DNA from 3 places in the Ruegeria sp. ABF4_144 genome. Region 1 is predicted to be linked to each of the others. Evidence: riboswitches for the same ligand, from Rfam matches in the RefSeq annotation. Region 1 holds a riboswitch; each other region holds the start of a gene.
What was found. A riboswitch is a leader RNA that binds a small molecule or an ion and turns the genes downstream of it on or off. The one in region 1 is predicted to bind cobalamin.
Positions count from the first base shown of each region.

Region 2: another riboswitch for cobalamin. It lies ahead of ACXAGD_RS13645 (DUF4198 domain-containing protein); the one in region 1 lies ahead of nrdH (glutaredoxin-like protein NrdH).
Region 3: another riboswitch for cobalamin. It lies ahead of ACXAGD_RS16435 (DUF1636 family protein); the one in region 1 lies ahead of nrdH (glutaredoxin-like protein NrdH).

Region 1 covers NZ_JBSWWK010000001.1:419,705-424,143, reverse strand. Annotated here, with positions in the region: gene ACXAGD_RS02185 (NAD(P)/FAD-dependent oxidoreductase) at 1-103, opposite strand, end outside; gene ACXAGD_RS02180 (GNAT family N-acetyltransferase) at 168-980, opposite strand; cobalamin riboswitch at 1,303-1,494, shown strand; gene nrdH (glutaredoxin-like protein NrdH) at 1,577-1,798, shown strand; gene nrdI (class Ib ribonucleoside-diphosphate reductase assembly flavoprotein NrdI) at 1,814-2,227, shown strand; gene nrdE (class 1b ribonucleoside-diphosphate reductase subunit alpha) at 2,209-4,332, shown strand; gene nrdF (class 1b ribonucleoside-diphosphate reductase subunit beta) at 4,344-4,439, shown strand, end outside.
Region 2 covers NZ_JBSWWK010000001.1:2,727,223-2,731,661, reverse strand. Annotated here, with positions in the region: gene ACXAGD_RS13655 (cobalt ABC transporter permease) at 1-271, opposite strand, end outside; gene cbiM (cobalt transporter CbiM) at 268-879, opposite strand; gene ACXAGD_RS13645 (DUF4198 domain-containing protein) at 883-1,668, opposite strand; cobalamin riboswitch at 1,799-2,005, opposite strand; gene ACXAGD_RS13640 (hypothetical protein) at 2,517-2,723, shown strand; gene ACXAGD_RS13635 (DUF3604 domain-containing protein) at 3,633-4,439, opposite strand, start outside.
Region 3 covers NZ_JBSWWK010000001.1:3,283,404-3,287,842, forward strand. Annotated here, with positions in the region: gene ACXAGD_RS16425 (GMC oxidoreductase) at 1-233, opposite strand, end outside; gene ACXAGD_RS16430 (DUF3299 domain-containing protein) at 403-1,167, opposite strand; cobalamin riboswitch at 1,302-1,502, shown strand; gene ACXAGD_RS16435 (DUF1636 family protein) at 1,597-1,953, shown strand; gene ACXAGD_RS16440 (ABC transporter ATP-binding protein) at 1,950-2,735, shown strand; gene ACXAGD_RS16445 (ABC transporter substrate-binding protein) at 2,754-3,701, shown strand; gene ACXAGD_RS16450 (FecCD family ABC transporter permease) at 3,703-4,439, shown strand, end outside.

The DNA of each region.
Region 1 (4,439 bases):
CCCCTCCAACGCGCCCTTTTTCGAGTAACAGAACCGGTATGCCGCTCCGCGCCAGATAGTAGGCCGTTGTGGTGCCAATGATGCCGGCGCCAATAACTACCACCTCAGTTTGCTCAGGAAGTGTTGTTTCCGTATCTATGGTTGCTAACGGAGCGGGCATTGCAACCTCATACCAGAGCCTGGCTAAACAGCGCTAAGCGCTGCGGCGAGAGAGGCATCTCCCCCCGCTGCATGATAGGTGGCTGACTGACACGCATCAGCCCCAAGTCAATCAACCAAGGGGACAGACCACTCTCTCGCATGACGTCCAAACGTACAAACTGGCCGACAAGACCTGTCAGATGGCGTGCGATCAGTGCTTGTGCGTCTTGGACACTGTCCGCCACGACAGGGCCGACAACATATCCCAGTCCAAAGGGTCGACAAGCCGCATACCCGGACACCTTGCCATTCCGTCGCATGACTGAAATGCGTGTATTCGAGGCCATCCAATTGACCAATGCCGCCCGGTCTCCTCCGAAGCTTCGATTTTCAACTTCGATAACGCCTTTCAGATCATCTGCCTCTGCGTCTTGCGCCCCTACAATGCCTGGTGCTTTGCCAACGATCCCCTGATGTTGAACAATGTATGCAACATCCTGAAAACCGAGTTTTTGATAGAGTGGTCTGCCAGAAACAGTAGCCACCAGCCGGATATGTCTTTCTTCTTTTTCGATCAATGACGTGACCAAGGAGCGACCCAGCCCTTGTCCTCGTTGGTCTTCCGAAACGATGACCATGTTAATCGTCGACATTTCCGGCCCGAAGTCAGATCTCAAAGCTGTGCCTATCAGCCCATAACTCTTGGTAGCCACGACGCCCTCCGAAAAGGGCAACAGCATCTCCCAGTCTTTACGCTGATGTGGCCAGCCTACGGCCGCAGATAGTTCGACACTCGGGTTTAAGTGTTCGCATCGAAATTGGGTGAGTTCAAAAGTCATAGGGCAACACCGACAGATGATAGGGATTGATGTGGTAAGCCTTTGACGAAATGACAGCTACTCAGCTGGTTTCTGCGTAAATTACTCTGCTCCTATCCACAAGTGCCTCAGCGGTTTCGAACTTGGAAAACCACCCTCACTGCTTCCCCGTTATCCTTGCGGCTAAGAGTGCAAGAAACCGTCACTGCGAGGAAACACAAGACGCGTTGAAACGACTAAAATGCGTACTGGCCGATATCTGCTGACTCGCGTAAACTTGATCAAGCCATAAAGAAAATTCCAGCCCGTCGATCTATATATTGACAATCAAATCCCACCACACCCAATATGGTGTTGCTTCGGTTCTTTCGATTCCTGTCGAAAGCTAAGAGGGAAACCGGTGAGATTCCGGCGCTGCCCCCGCAACTGTAAGCGGAGAGTTCGGCTGACTACGCCACTGAAAGCACGCTTTTGGGAAGGCCAGACCGAACGATGATCCGCAAGCCAGGAGACCTGCCGCAAGCGTGAATGATAACCACGAACGGAGGGTTCGGGGGCGTCTGACGGGCCTGTTTGCCCATGGCGTCCTCGGCTTTGATTAAAGGGACTGAGGACAAATGAGCATTACCGTATATTCCAAACCCGCCTGCGTACAATGCACTGCCACCACCCGTGCGCTGGACGCTAAAGGCATAACCTATGACGTCATCGATCTGACCCAGGACGACGGCGCCATGTCCCATGTGACCGAGCTGGGATATCGTCAGGCACCTGTCGTTGTGGCCGGCAGTGATCATTGGTCGGGTTTCCGCCCGGACATGATCGCACAACTGGCCTAATCCATGGCCACGCCGATCCCGGCGCTGGTCTATTTCTCATCGAAATCCGGAAACACCCACCGCTTTGTGACGCGGCTGGGCCTGACCTCTTTCCGCATACCGAACGGGATGGACCAGCTGCCTGACCCCAAAGGACCCTATGTTCTGATCTGCCCAACCTACGCTGATGGCGAGGGGCGCGGTGCAGTGCCGAAACAGGTGATCCGCTTTTTGAATGACCCAGCCATCCGTTCCGGGATCATAGGGGTGATCGGCACAGGCAACCGCAATTTCGGTGCGACCTACGCCCTGTCCGGTCGCATCATCGCCCAAAAATGCAACGTGCCGCTGCTCTATTCGTTCGAGCTTGCAGGCACCGACACTGACATCACCCGCGTCCGCGCCGGGCTTGAAAAACTATGGAGACATCTATGCTCGACAGCAGCGTAAACGAGCAGGACTATCACGCATTGAACGCGATGCTGAACCTCTATGATGGTGAGGGGAAGATCCGCTTTGAAGCCGACCGCATGGCCGCGCGGCAGTACTTCCTGCAGCATGTGAATCAGAACACCGTGTTCTTCCATTCTCTGGATGAAAAGTTGGGCTATCTGGTGTCCGAAGGCTATTACGAAGAGGCCGTGCTGGACCAGTATTCCAAGAACTTCATGCGCAAGATCTGGGATGCGGCCTATGCCAAGAAATTTCGGTTCCCGACCTTTCTGGGTGCGTTCAAGTATTATACCTCGTACACGCTAAAAACCCGTGACGGACAGCGATTCTTGGAACGCTATGAGGACCGCGTTGTCATGACCGCACTGGCGTTGGCGCGGGGAGATGAGGCGCTGGCCATGTCCTTCATGGAGGAGATCCTAGAAGGCCGCTTCCAGCCTGCCACGCCGACCTTCCTGAACGCGGGTAAAGCGTCGCGCGGTGAGCTGATCTCGTGCTTCCTGCTGCGGCTGGAAGACAACATGGAAAGCATCGGGCGCGGTATCAACTCGGCCCTGCAACTGTCCAAACGCGGCGGCGGCGTGGCCTTGCTGTTGACCAATATCCGCGAGCACGGCGCGCCGATTAAGGGGATCGAGAACCAGTCCTCGGGCGTAATCCCGGTGATGAAGCTGTTGGAGGACAGCTTTTCCTACGCCAACCAGCTGGGCGCGCGGCAGGGGGCCGGGGCAGTATACCTGAACGCGCACCATCCAGATATCATGCGGTTCCTCGACACCAAGCGCGAGAACGCGGACGAGAAAATCCGCATCAAGACGCTAAGCCTTGGCGTGGTGATCCCCGATATCACCTTTGAGTTGGCGAAGAAGAACGCCGACATGTACCTGTTCTCGCCGCATGACGTGGAAAAGGTTCATGGCGTGCCATTCTCGGAAATCTCAGTCACCGAGAAATACCACGAGATGGTGGATGACAAGCGCATCCGTAAATCCAAGGTCAACGCGCGTGAATTCTTCCAGACCATTGCCGAGTTGCAGTTCGAATCCGGCTATCCGTATGTGATGTTCGAGGACACGGTGAACCGGATGAACCCCATCGCGGGGCGGATCAACATGTCGAACCTGTGTTCCGAAATCTTGCAGGTCAATGAAGCATCCGAGTTCAACGATGACCTCAGCTATGCGCATCTGGGCACGGATATCTCCTGCAACCTCGGGTCGCTTAACATCGCGAAGACCATGGATGGCAACGATCTGGGTCGCACTGTCGGAGCTGCGATCCGCGCTTTGACTGCCGTGTCCGAGATGTCGGCGATCGACTCGGTGCCCTCGGTGCGTCGCGGTAATGACGAAAGCCACGCGATTGGTCTGGGGCAGATGAACCTGCATGGGTTCCTGGCGCGCGAACACATCCACTATGGCACGCCCGAGGGTGTCGAGTTCACGTCGGTTTACTTTGCCGCCGTGGCCTATCACGCGATCCGCACCTCTTGCGATCTGGCGCAGGAACGCAAGGCGTCGTTCAAGGGCTTCGAGGAATCCGACTATGCCTCGGGCACCTTCTTCGACAAATACACCACCCGCGATTGGCTGCCCGAAAGCGAGCGGGTGAAGGCGTTGTTCGAGGACATCGCCCTGCCCACACGCGAAGACTGGGCGGCGCTAAAGGCCGATGTGATGAAACACGGCCTCTATAACCGCAACCTTCAGGCCGTGCCGCCAACAGGGTCGATCAGCTACATCAACAACTCGACCTCTTCGATCCACCCGATCGTGTCCAAGATCGAGATTCGCAAAGAAGGCAAGATTGGCCGCGTTTATTACCCGGCGGCCTTCATGAACAATGACAACCTCGAATACTACCGCGATGCCTACGAGATCGGCCCCGAGGCACTGATCGACACCTATGCCGCGGCCACCGAACACGTGGATCAGGGCCTGTCGCTGACCCTGTTCTTCCCGGCCGAGGCCACCACCCGCGATATCAACCGCGCACAAATCTACGCGTGGAAGAAGGGCATCAAAACCATTTACTACATCCGCCTGCGCCAGGAGGCCCTTGAAGGGACCGAAGTGCAGGGCTGCGTATCCTGCAGTTTGTAAGGGGAACGAAAATGAAAGACATGATCCAAACCAAGATCCCCCGCGCGATCAACTGGAACCGGTTGGACGACGACAAAGACCTTGAGGTCTGGAACCGTCTGACGGTG
Region 2 (4,439 bases), 2.3 Mb from region 1:
GGCCCGCGCCGAGATCCGCGAAGAATGTATGCGTAACGGCTGAAGTTGGTGTGTAGATAAAGAACCCGTCCGCGTCTGTGACCACGCGACCCAACTCGGTCCCGTCCGGCCCGGTTACGACAACCTCGGTATCGCTTGCCATATCGCCGTTTGAAAACCCAAGTTCACCTTCAATGGCGTCGCCCGATGCAAAGACACCTGCGATGACCTTATGGGCCAGCGCGGGCAAAGGCGCGCAGCAAAAGGCCAGAATTAGAACCAGATGCTTCATGTGGTTGCCCCTTTGACAAAGAGTTCCGGCTTAACCTTGCGAGCTAGTAAAACGGCGAACCCGGTCAACACCGCTTCGATCACCATGACGGGGATATGCGCGAAAAAGACAAGCTTGGCGGCGGGCAGGAATTCATCGCCGGACAAAGCCAGCGATATGGCAACCATCCCGGTTGTGGCGGCGATAGCGAAAGCGCCCCCAACACCACCCCAGATCGCGCCGTGCAGGGGTGAGCCACTTGCGATCAGGCGGCCAAACACCATACCTGCCAGAACGGCAGGCAGTGCGATATTAAGGGTATTTATCCCCAAAACCGTCAGCCCGCCAAAGCCAAAGAAAACAGATTGCAGCAAAAGCCCGACGAACAACGCCGGGAAGGCGGCCCAGCCGAGCAACAGCCCGGCCAAGCCATTCAGGATCAAATGCACCGACGACGGACCAATGGGGACGTGGATCAGCGAGGCCACAAAAAACGTGGCCGAAAGCACCCCCGCAGTGGGGATGCGATCAAGGTCCAGCGACCTGAGACCCATTGCTATCCCACCCGCGGCAGCAACTGCGCCGCCAATGACAACCGGGTTGGACAGGGCTCCGTCGACGATGTGCATTTCTTACTCCATGTCCCAGGCGCGGATCCAGATGACCGCATCCTGGCTGAGTTCTTTGCCCTCATGCTCTGTTGCCCGGCCTGCACCAAGTGCGGCAAAGCCCCAGTAGCCGGCCTTTGGTACGCCGAACGAGAAATAGCCGTTGTCGTCAGAAATGGCGACCACAGCACCGCCGGGCATCGGCGAAACGGACGGAGTGGAGGACGCAGCGCTGTCCATGTCCGGCTCGGCGGCCATGTACTCGATCTCGATCTCGGCACCTGCAACCGGCTGGCCATCGGCCAGAACGCGTCCGGTGAAGGTCGAGCCCGCGATGACGTTGGTCGGCTTGTTCAGCGGAATGATCTCGGTCGGTAGTCCAACCGGGTTCATCCAGTCGGTCGGCAGCTCGTTGCGGTTCAGGAACGCTTTGGTGAGCTGCTGGATGTAGATATCCTCGGATTCTTCATAGTAAGGCTGAGGAACGGTAACCAACACGTAGTCGCCGGAACGTTTCACAGGAACCGAGCCCTTGAACGCCGCCCCTTCGTTTTCACCACCGGTGAAGCGAACGGGTTCCAGTGTGCCCAGCAGGTCGGTTTTTTCACCGTTGTGGATCACATAGAACTCTTGCGGCTTTTCCAGATCCATGACGTGGCCGTTTTCGAACGGGTGCCAAAAGATCAGTTTGACCGGCACATCGCCCGGTTTCTCGATCATGGTGTTGGTGGTGTATTCCAAAAGGAAATGCGCCTGCGCCATGGCAGGAATTGCCAGCGCAGCGGCAGCCGTGCAGAGCAGCTTTTTCATAAGGTCTTGTCCTTGTCCCGTTGTGCCAACCCCGGCACATAAATTTTGTTTGACGACGGGATAAACGGGACCTTGTGCCCTTTTGTGGGCACCGGCCCGACGCGCACCCCGGCATCGGTGACGCACCCCTTCCGGGGGTGCATGTCTGGCAGGTCTCCTGACTTGCAGGTCAAAGCATCGGACTGGCCTTCCCGGGAAAAAATCCCAGTGGCATATCAGCCTTGCTCGCCGCTCACAGTTGCGGGGGCAGTTGCGGCATTGGGTTGTCGTTTGACAGAACCCGCACCGCATTCCCTTTTATCCGGGCGAACCCGGAACCAAACATGCAAAAGCGCATGCCAGACTCATCCGTCGTCAGTCAACTCAAATTTTGCGGCACCTCAACGATTGCTATCTTGCACACTTTCGCGTTGCCCCTCTACCGCGAAGCCTCGCGTTCCGGTCTGGGGGCCTTGAGGATGCTGTTGGTTTTTTAGGGAGCGGGCGGAATTCAGCCGCCTTACAAGCAGCGCGACTATCTATGCCCTCTAAGAAACGCCTGACGCTTTCGTTCAGAGCCTCACTCTTTTGCGCCTGCGTCATGTTGTTCGAAGACAAAGTGGCCCGTGCCTCAGGCGCGCTATTCCCGCATTTTCTCACTCTTTTAACCCGGCTCATGGGAGTGCCAACAAATGGCGCATCCAGCGGCTGATGCTTGGGATACAACCTCGCATCCCGGGGAACGGAGAATAGCCAGATAGGGCAGAATTACATGCAGATCGAGCTAAGAGATTGTGCGTTCGAGCGCGGGGGCAAGTGGAAAGGTAGAGTAGCGAGTATTGCGCCTTCGCTCTTGCTGGGTTTTGTCGGTGGTAGCCGTCACGGCAACGACGGGGCATGCCGAGGTGATCGATAGCGCGCGGACGTCTCCGTTCATCAATGTGGTGGATGAAGACCTGGTTATCAGAGACGCCGGATCGATCGAGGCGAAACCATTGGCCGGACTGGGTTTGGTCGTCTTTGCCCTTCCGGATTGCACAAGCACCCTGACCAACACCGGCGCAGTCCAGGTTTAGGTCAGGGGCAACACCAATGCCGGCAGAGACGTCATCGAGTTGCTGGGCCTGTCTGACAGCTTCGAGAATAGTGACGCGCTGAAGATAGACGTGAATACTGCGAACGGCAGCGCGTTTTTTAACGTGGTTGAAGTTTCAGGCGCGGGTGGGATCACTGGCAGCGCGAGCAGCTCCGGGGCAGTCTTTGGGCGTGCGACAGGCAACAACGCATTCGTAGACGGGGCTATTCGACTGACGTGGGCGGCGGCAGCCTGACCGCCTCCTTGGTAGCGGTACCAATACAGTCGGCGAGGTTGGTTTGAGCTATGAGAAAGCCTTTAATCACGGGGGCAACCTTCGCCTTAAGGCGAGATCGACCCTTGGTGCCGACATATCCACACGGGCTTTGTAGGCCTCCTACGAGTGGCAGTTCTAACCCCGCGCGGGTCCCTGAAGCCGTGTGAAGGCGCACTGGCGGAATTGAGGCAGGTACGCCCCAGAAAACCTCAAGACCGCATCGTTAGCTGTTTGGACCAGTACTGCCGTGCAGACTTTTCGATTGATGGGATCCCAATGAGAAAACCAAAAAGTAATGCAATACTGCTTGGCCTCAAACCCGCTAGTGACGCCAGCTTACTTATGGACCCCGAGTTCTGCGCCCCACGTGTTGCCACGTTACAAAATCCGGACGGTCGAGGTTTTGAAGATCCGGGCCTGAAAGCGGTTCGCGACGCAAAACGTGCCGCGGACTGGTAAGCTTCTACCGGGCGTAGTCCTTGGCGCTGCTTTTTGCGGGTGGTGATCGTGGCGGTGATCTGAGGTCGATTGGAACTCTGCGGAGCATGCGCGCGGGTATTGGGCCTACGGCGTGGGCGCCTGCCCCGAGGGACAGGCTAACACATCGCTCGGACAGTCTAGCTTTACTGCGGTTTAGCCGGGGGTGTACCAGATCGGCGAGGAATAGGCGCGTTCCTGATGGATCAACTGTGCCTCTTTTGGCAGATCGATGCCAAAGCGCAGCTTGTCATACAGCACCCAGCGCGGGGTGGGAATTTCAAGAACCCGCACATAGTAGAAAGCTCGCTCGTTCGGATCGAAGTCAGGATCGGTCCAGACCGTGACCAGTTCGGATGCGCCGATTGTGTTGCTCCAGCTTGCGGTGTCCAGATTTACGGTGTTGCCGACCTCGGGCAGGTTGCCATCCGCGTCCATCTCACGATCATCAGACCAGACCACATTATAGACTTTTTCCTGCAGCGCTCCCTCGGCGTCCAGCCAGCCCTTGACCACCTGAACCCGGTCCAGATTTGCGCCAATCGGGTCGCGCAGAGCGCCGATCAAGAATTTTGGGGCACCATCCCCTTCGCGCGGGCGCAGGTCGCTGCCCATTGGGACGCCTTTAGTGTAGCCGACATCAGCAACAAGCCGGGTCAACAAGTCTTCTTCAGTGAAATCCCAACCGCCAAAGAACCGCAGTCCGATGCGGGGGCCGGTGGTTGCATAAGTTTCCCGGCGTTTGAACGCATCGAAAATGGCCGCACGTGTGTTATCGGCCGCCCAAACAGCAGTGTAACCCGACGCAACCAGCGTATGACCTTCAAATGCCCCCAGATCGCTTTCCACAAACGGGTGCAAGACCCGCGTGGCCGAAGGTTCCGCGCTGACGGACTTGCCGAAATAGTTCTCTTCCTCGGCGGTGGCCAGTGACGTATGGCTGTCGGTCGCTCCACCCATCCC
Region 3 (4,439 bases), 2.9 Mb from region 1:
AAGCTGAGCCAGTCTTTCTTGAAACCGGATGAGTTGCGCTGGGCAATATCCACTCCGGCACGCCAGCCATCACTAAGCTGCGCCGCATGCGGTCGAAATCCGCCTTTTTCGACGATGAGAATGTCCAGATCCTGCGGCAGGGCATGGGCGAAAAACATCGATGCAAAGCTGCTGCCAACAAGCACCACGTCCCATTCGCGGGACGCACCTTCTGCTAGGTCAATGCGTTTCATCTAATCACCCAGTGCCTCTGAAGAGGCTCAAACAGATGTCACTCATACACTTAAATAATGAGATTCAGGGTACCCTGAGTCAGCGCTTTGTCAAATCACCAAAGATGGTTTTTTCCATTCAGAAAAGGATCTGCGGGGCAATTCGGGGTTTCACGATCCGGCAATCATGTCATTCAGACGTCTTCGCCCCACCGGTTTTGCGCTGGCCCGCCGCACGGAGGCGGTCAGCAATGCTCTGCGTCCACTCCAGCCGGTCCCCCTGTGTTTCAAGGGTTTCGACACTGTCAGCCTCCAGCCGGAACGTCGCGCGCATGGGCATGAACCCGTCCACCACCATCATGTCCTGCTCTGACGGATCGATGGTCAGCTTTCCGGTCAGCCGGACGGGCTCGTGGACATAGCGGGGTGTCCAGTTACCATTCAACTGCACCCGGATCATCTGATTGGGCGGCGGCGGCGGCAGATGGCTGCACATCCCGCGCTGAGGCACCAGATAAGCGATCGCGTGCCCTTCAGCATCGGGCGGCCCCGGAATGGCAAACCCCGCCAGCGTCACGGTCTGACCGTCGAATTCTGGATTGCCGGCAGCACCAGCGTGATCCCGGCTTTGGGCCACGGTGTGCCGCTGATCCAGCAGCCAATCGACATCGATGCCGTCTGCGGCCAACGCCTCTTCGGTTTCGACTAACAGTTCCTGCCACTTTCGCCGCTCATCAGGGCTGCCTGCGTCCTGATGCAGCCTTCCGCGCAGGCGCACGACAAAAAGCAAATCATCGAACTGTTCAGGGCTGAGATCGCGATACGGATCGTCAAAGTTCTGAGCAGACGGGTCCTGTAAATCAGACCAGTCCAACGCAGAGCCTGGCGCGGCCAGCGCGAAAGAACCGCACAAGACCAGCGTCAAAATCGTCGCAAGATGAACCCAATATCGCATGAACAGACTCTATCGCCCTGCCGAGATCATTCCAGTGGGTTTTTTGCAAACACTGTCGTCCCTTGTTGCTTGGGTTCCGGCCGGCAACAAACGAACTCAACAAAACTTTCATATTGACGCACTGGATGATCTCGGGCAGTCAATCTGGTGATGGTTCCCCCAATTGGGGATGAAAAGGGAATACGGTGAGGTCCGCCAAACGGCGCCAACTCCGTGACTGCCCCCGCAACTGTAAGCGGTGAGCGACGCCATATACCCACTGGCCCCAAAGGCCGGGAAGGATGGCCAAGCACAGACCCGCAAGTCAGGAGACCTGCCATCAAACGATCAACCAACCCGGGGCGGGGTGTCCCGGAAGGAGGAAAAGTGACGACTGCGTTACGTTATTACATTGCAACCACCTCGCCCCGGCAATAGACGGAGCGAGCAATGGCAAACAATCCCAATCATTTCCTGCTGATTTGCGAAACCTGCAAAGGCACAGATGCCGCGAATGCGATCCGAAAAGCGCTGACGAACCGGCTTCCATCCGGTTTTGCCTTGCGCATGGTTTCCTGCATGGCGGGCTGCGGCCGACCAACAACCGTTGGATTCCAAGCTGCCGGCAAGGCGCAATACCTGTTTGGTGACATCAGCTCGTCGCAAGATGTTGACGCTCTGGCCCAATTTGCCAGGCAATTCCACGACAGCAGCGACGGCTGGACCAACGCCACTGACCGTCCGCGCGCCTTGTTCGAAAAAACCCTGGCCCGTTTACCCAGACTAACCGTGGAGGAGCACCCATGACGGACTCTGCGTTTCTGGTCGCGCGTGATCTGGAATACTACGCGCTGAATGGCGATGTCCTGCTGCAGGGCGCTTCGTTTGAACTGGACAAGGGCGCGATATTGGCCATCGCCGGGCCGAACGGAGCCGGGAAAACAACGCTTTTGAACCTGCTGTGCGGCGCGGCCGAGCTGGTTCTTGGCGACGTACTGGTTGACCGGCGCAGCGTAAAACAGATGTCGGCATCAGAGCGCGCCCGCATGATTGCCGTCGTCAGCCAACAGGAAAATCCGGATGGCCGTTTGACGTTGCGCGACTATGTTGCGTTGGGTCAGATTCCGATCCGGTCCGACAGATCCGCCGAAGCCCACGCGGTTGAGCTTGACCGGATACTGGACCTGACCGGGCTGATCGCACTGGCGGATAAACGAATGGCTCTGCTGTCCGGCGGCGAACGTCAGCGGGCCCATATCGCCCGGGCGCTGGCGCAGAACCCATCGCTGTTGTTTCTAGACGAACCCACCAACCATCTGGACCCGGACGCCAAGGGGCGGATGCTGTCGCTTGTGGCCGAGCTTGGCATCACGGTGGTGATGATCGTGCACGATCTGGTCATGATCCCCGAATTCGCCACTCATGTGGCGTTGATGAAGTCCACACGTCTGACCAGCTTTGGCCCTGTGGCCGAGGTTCTGACGCCCGCGCATGTGCGTGACACGTTCGGCGTCGACTACCTGTGTTTCCAGCACGAAGGCCGAGTGATCCCGGCGCTGGATATCCGAAGAACACCCGTTTCAAACTAAAGCAAGGACACTCCCCCAATGAAACATATCTGGTCTGCGGCCGTGATTACTGCAATGGCAGGCGGCGCATCTGCAGGTGGCATAACCGTTGATAACTGCGGCGAGCCGCTGGTTTTCGAGACTCAGCCCGAACGGCTGGTCGTACACGACATGAACATGACCGACATGGCCTTTGCCCTGGGTCTGCAGGATAAGATCGTGGGTCTGACCGGCATCACCGGCTGGTACAAGACCAGCCCTGAATTTGACACTCTGCGCGGCGACATCCCCGAGCTTGCGCCGAAATACCCGACCGTTGAAAATCTGGTCGCAGTTGAGCCCGACCTGTTCTTTGCGGGTTGGTATTACGGCATGAAGCCCGGCGGCGACGTGACCCCCGACACGCTTGAACCCTTTGGCATTAAGACCATGATCCTGACGGAAAGCTGCGTGCATCTGGACAAGGATCGCCCCGAGGCCAGCATGGACCTGCTGTTCAACGACGTTCTGCGTCTGGGCAAAGTCATGCATGTCGAGGACAAGGCCGAAGGACTGGTCGGTGGATGGAAAGAAGAGCTGGCAGCGATCGAAGCGCAGACTGCCGATCTGGCCAAACCCCGTGTCTTCCTGCTGGACGGCCCGGCGGATGCGCCCTTCACCGCTGGTAAGTTCGCCATCCCCGATGCGATGATCGCAGCCGCCGGTGGCGAGAACGTCACCCACGACATGGACACCAGCTGGGGCCGCACCTCGTGGGAGGCCGTTGCCGCCGCAAACCCGGAATTCCTTGTGCTGCTGGATTACCAAACCGGCAATGGCGCTGCGGATACGTTCAAGTTCCTGCAAGAGCACCCGGTGATGTCGCAAACCGACGCGGTCAAGAACGAGCGCTGGATTGGCCTGCGGTACGAGGAACTGACCCCAGGACCGGCAAACATCGAAGCGATCTCGAAAATGGCTCAGGCCATGCATCCGGGCCTCAACTGATATGGGCCGATTGGGCCTTGTGCTAACACTGGGGGCGGTCGTTCTGGCCGCCCTTTTGCTGATTTCGACCGTTTACGGCACCACTTCTATTCCCGCGCGGGATGCTTTTGACGCAGTGTTGCTGGGCACTGGCCTGACCGACGGCGACATGTCCGCGCTGCATCGGATCGTGTTCGACCTGCGCTTGCCGCGTGCTCTTTTCGCGGCTGTCATTGGCGCCGGGCTGGGCATCGTCGGTGTCGTTCTGCAAACCACGACACGCAACGACCTGGCTGATCCGTTTCTGTTCGGCCTGTCCTCGGGCGCGGCGGCCGGGGCGGTGTTCGTCATCACCGTAACCGGAGACATTCTGGGCTTCTGGACCCTGCCGCTGGCGGCATTTTGCGGTGGCCTCGTGGCATCAGGCATCGTGCTGGCACTGGTGCACGGCTTACGCACAAGCGCGCCGGAAAAACTGATCCTGGCCGGACTGGCGGTGTCCTTCCTGTTCTCGGCCATCACCAATTACCTGATTTTCGCGGGCGACAGCCGCGCTGCGCATTCGGTCATCTTCTGGATGCTAGGCGGGCTGGGCCTGGCCCGGTGGGAGACCTTCCCGCTGGTCTGCGCCGGGTTGCTGCTGATCCTGTCCTATTCGCTCTATCGCAGCCGCTGGCTGGATGCCCTGCTGACCGGAGACCTGACCGCAGCAACGCTGGGTGTTCCAGTGCAGGGGCTGCGGTTTAGCATGTTCTTTGC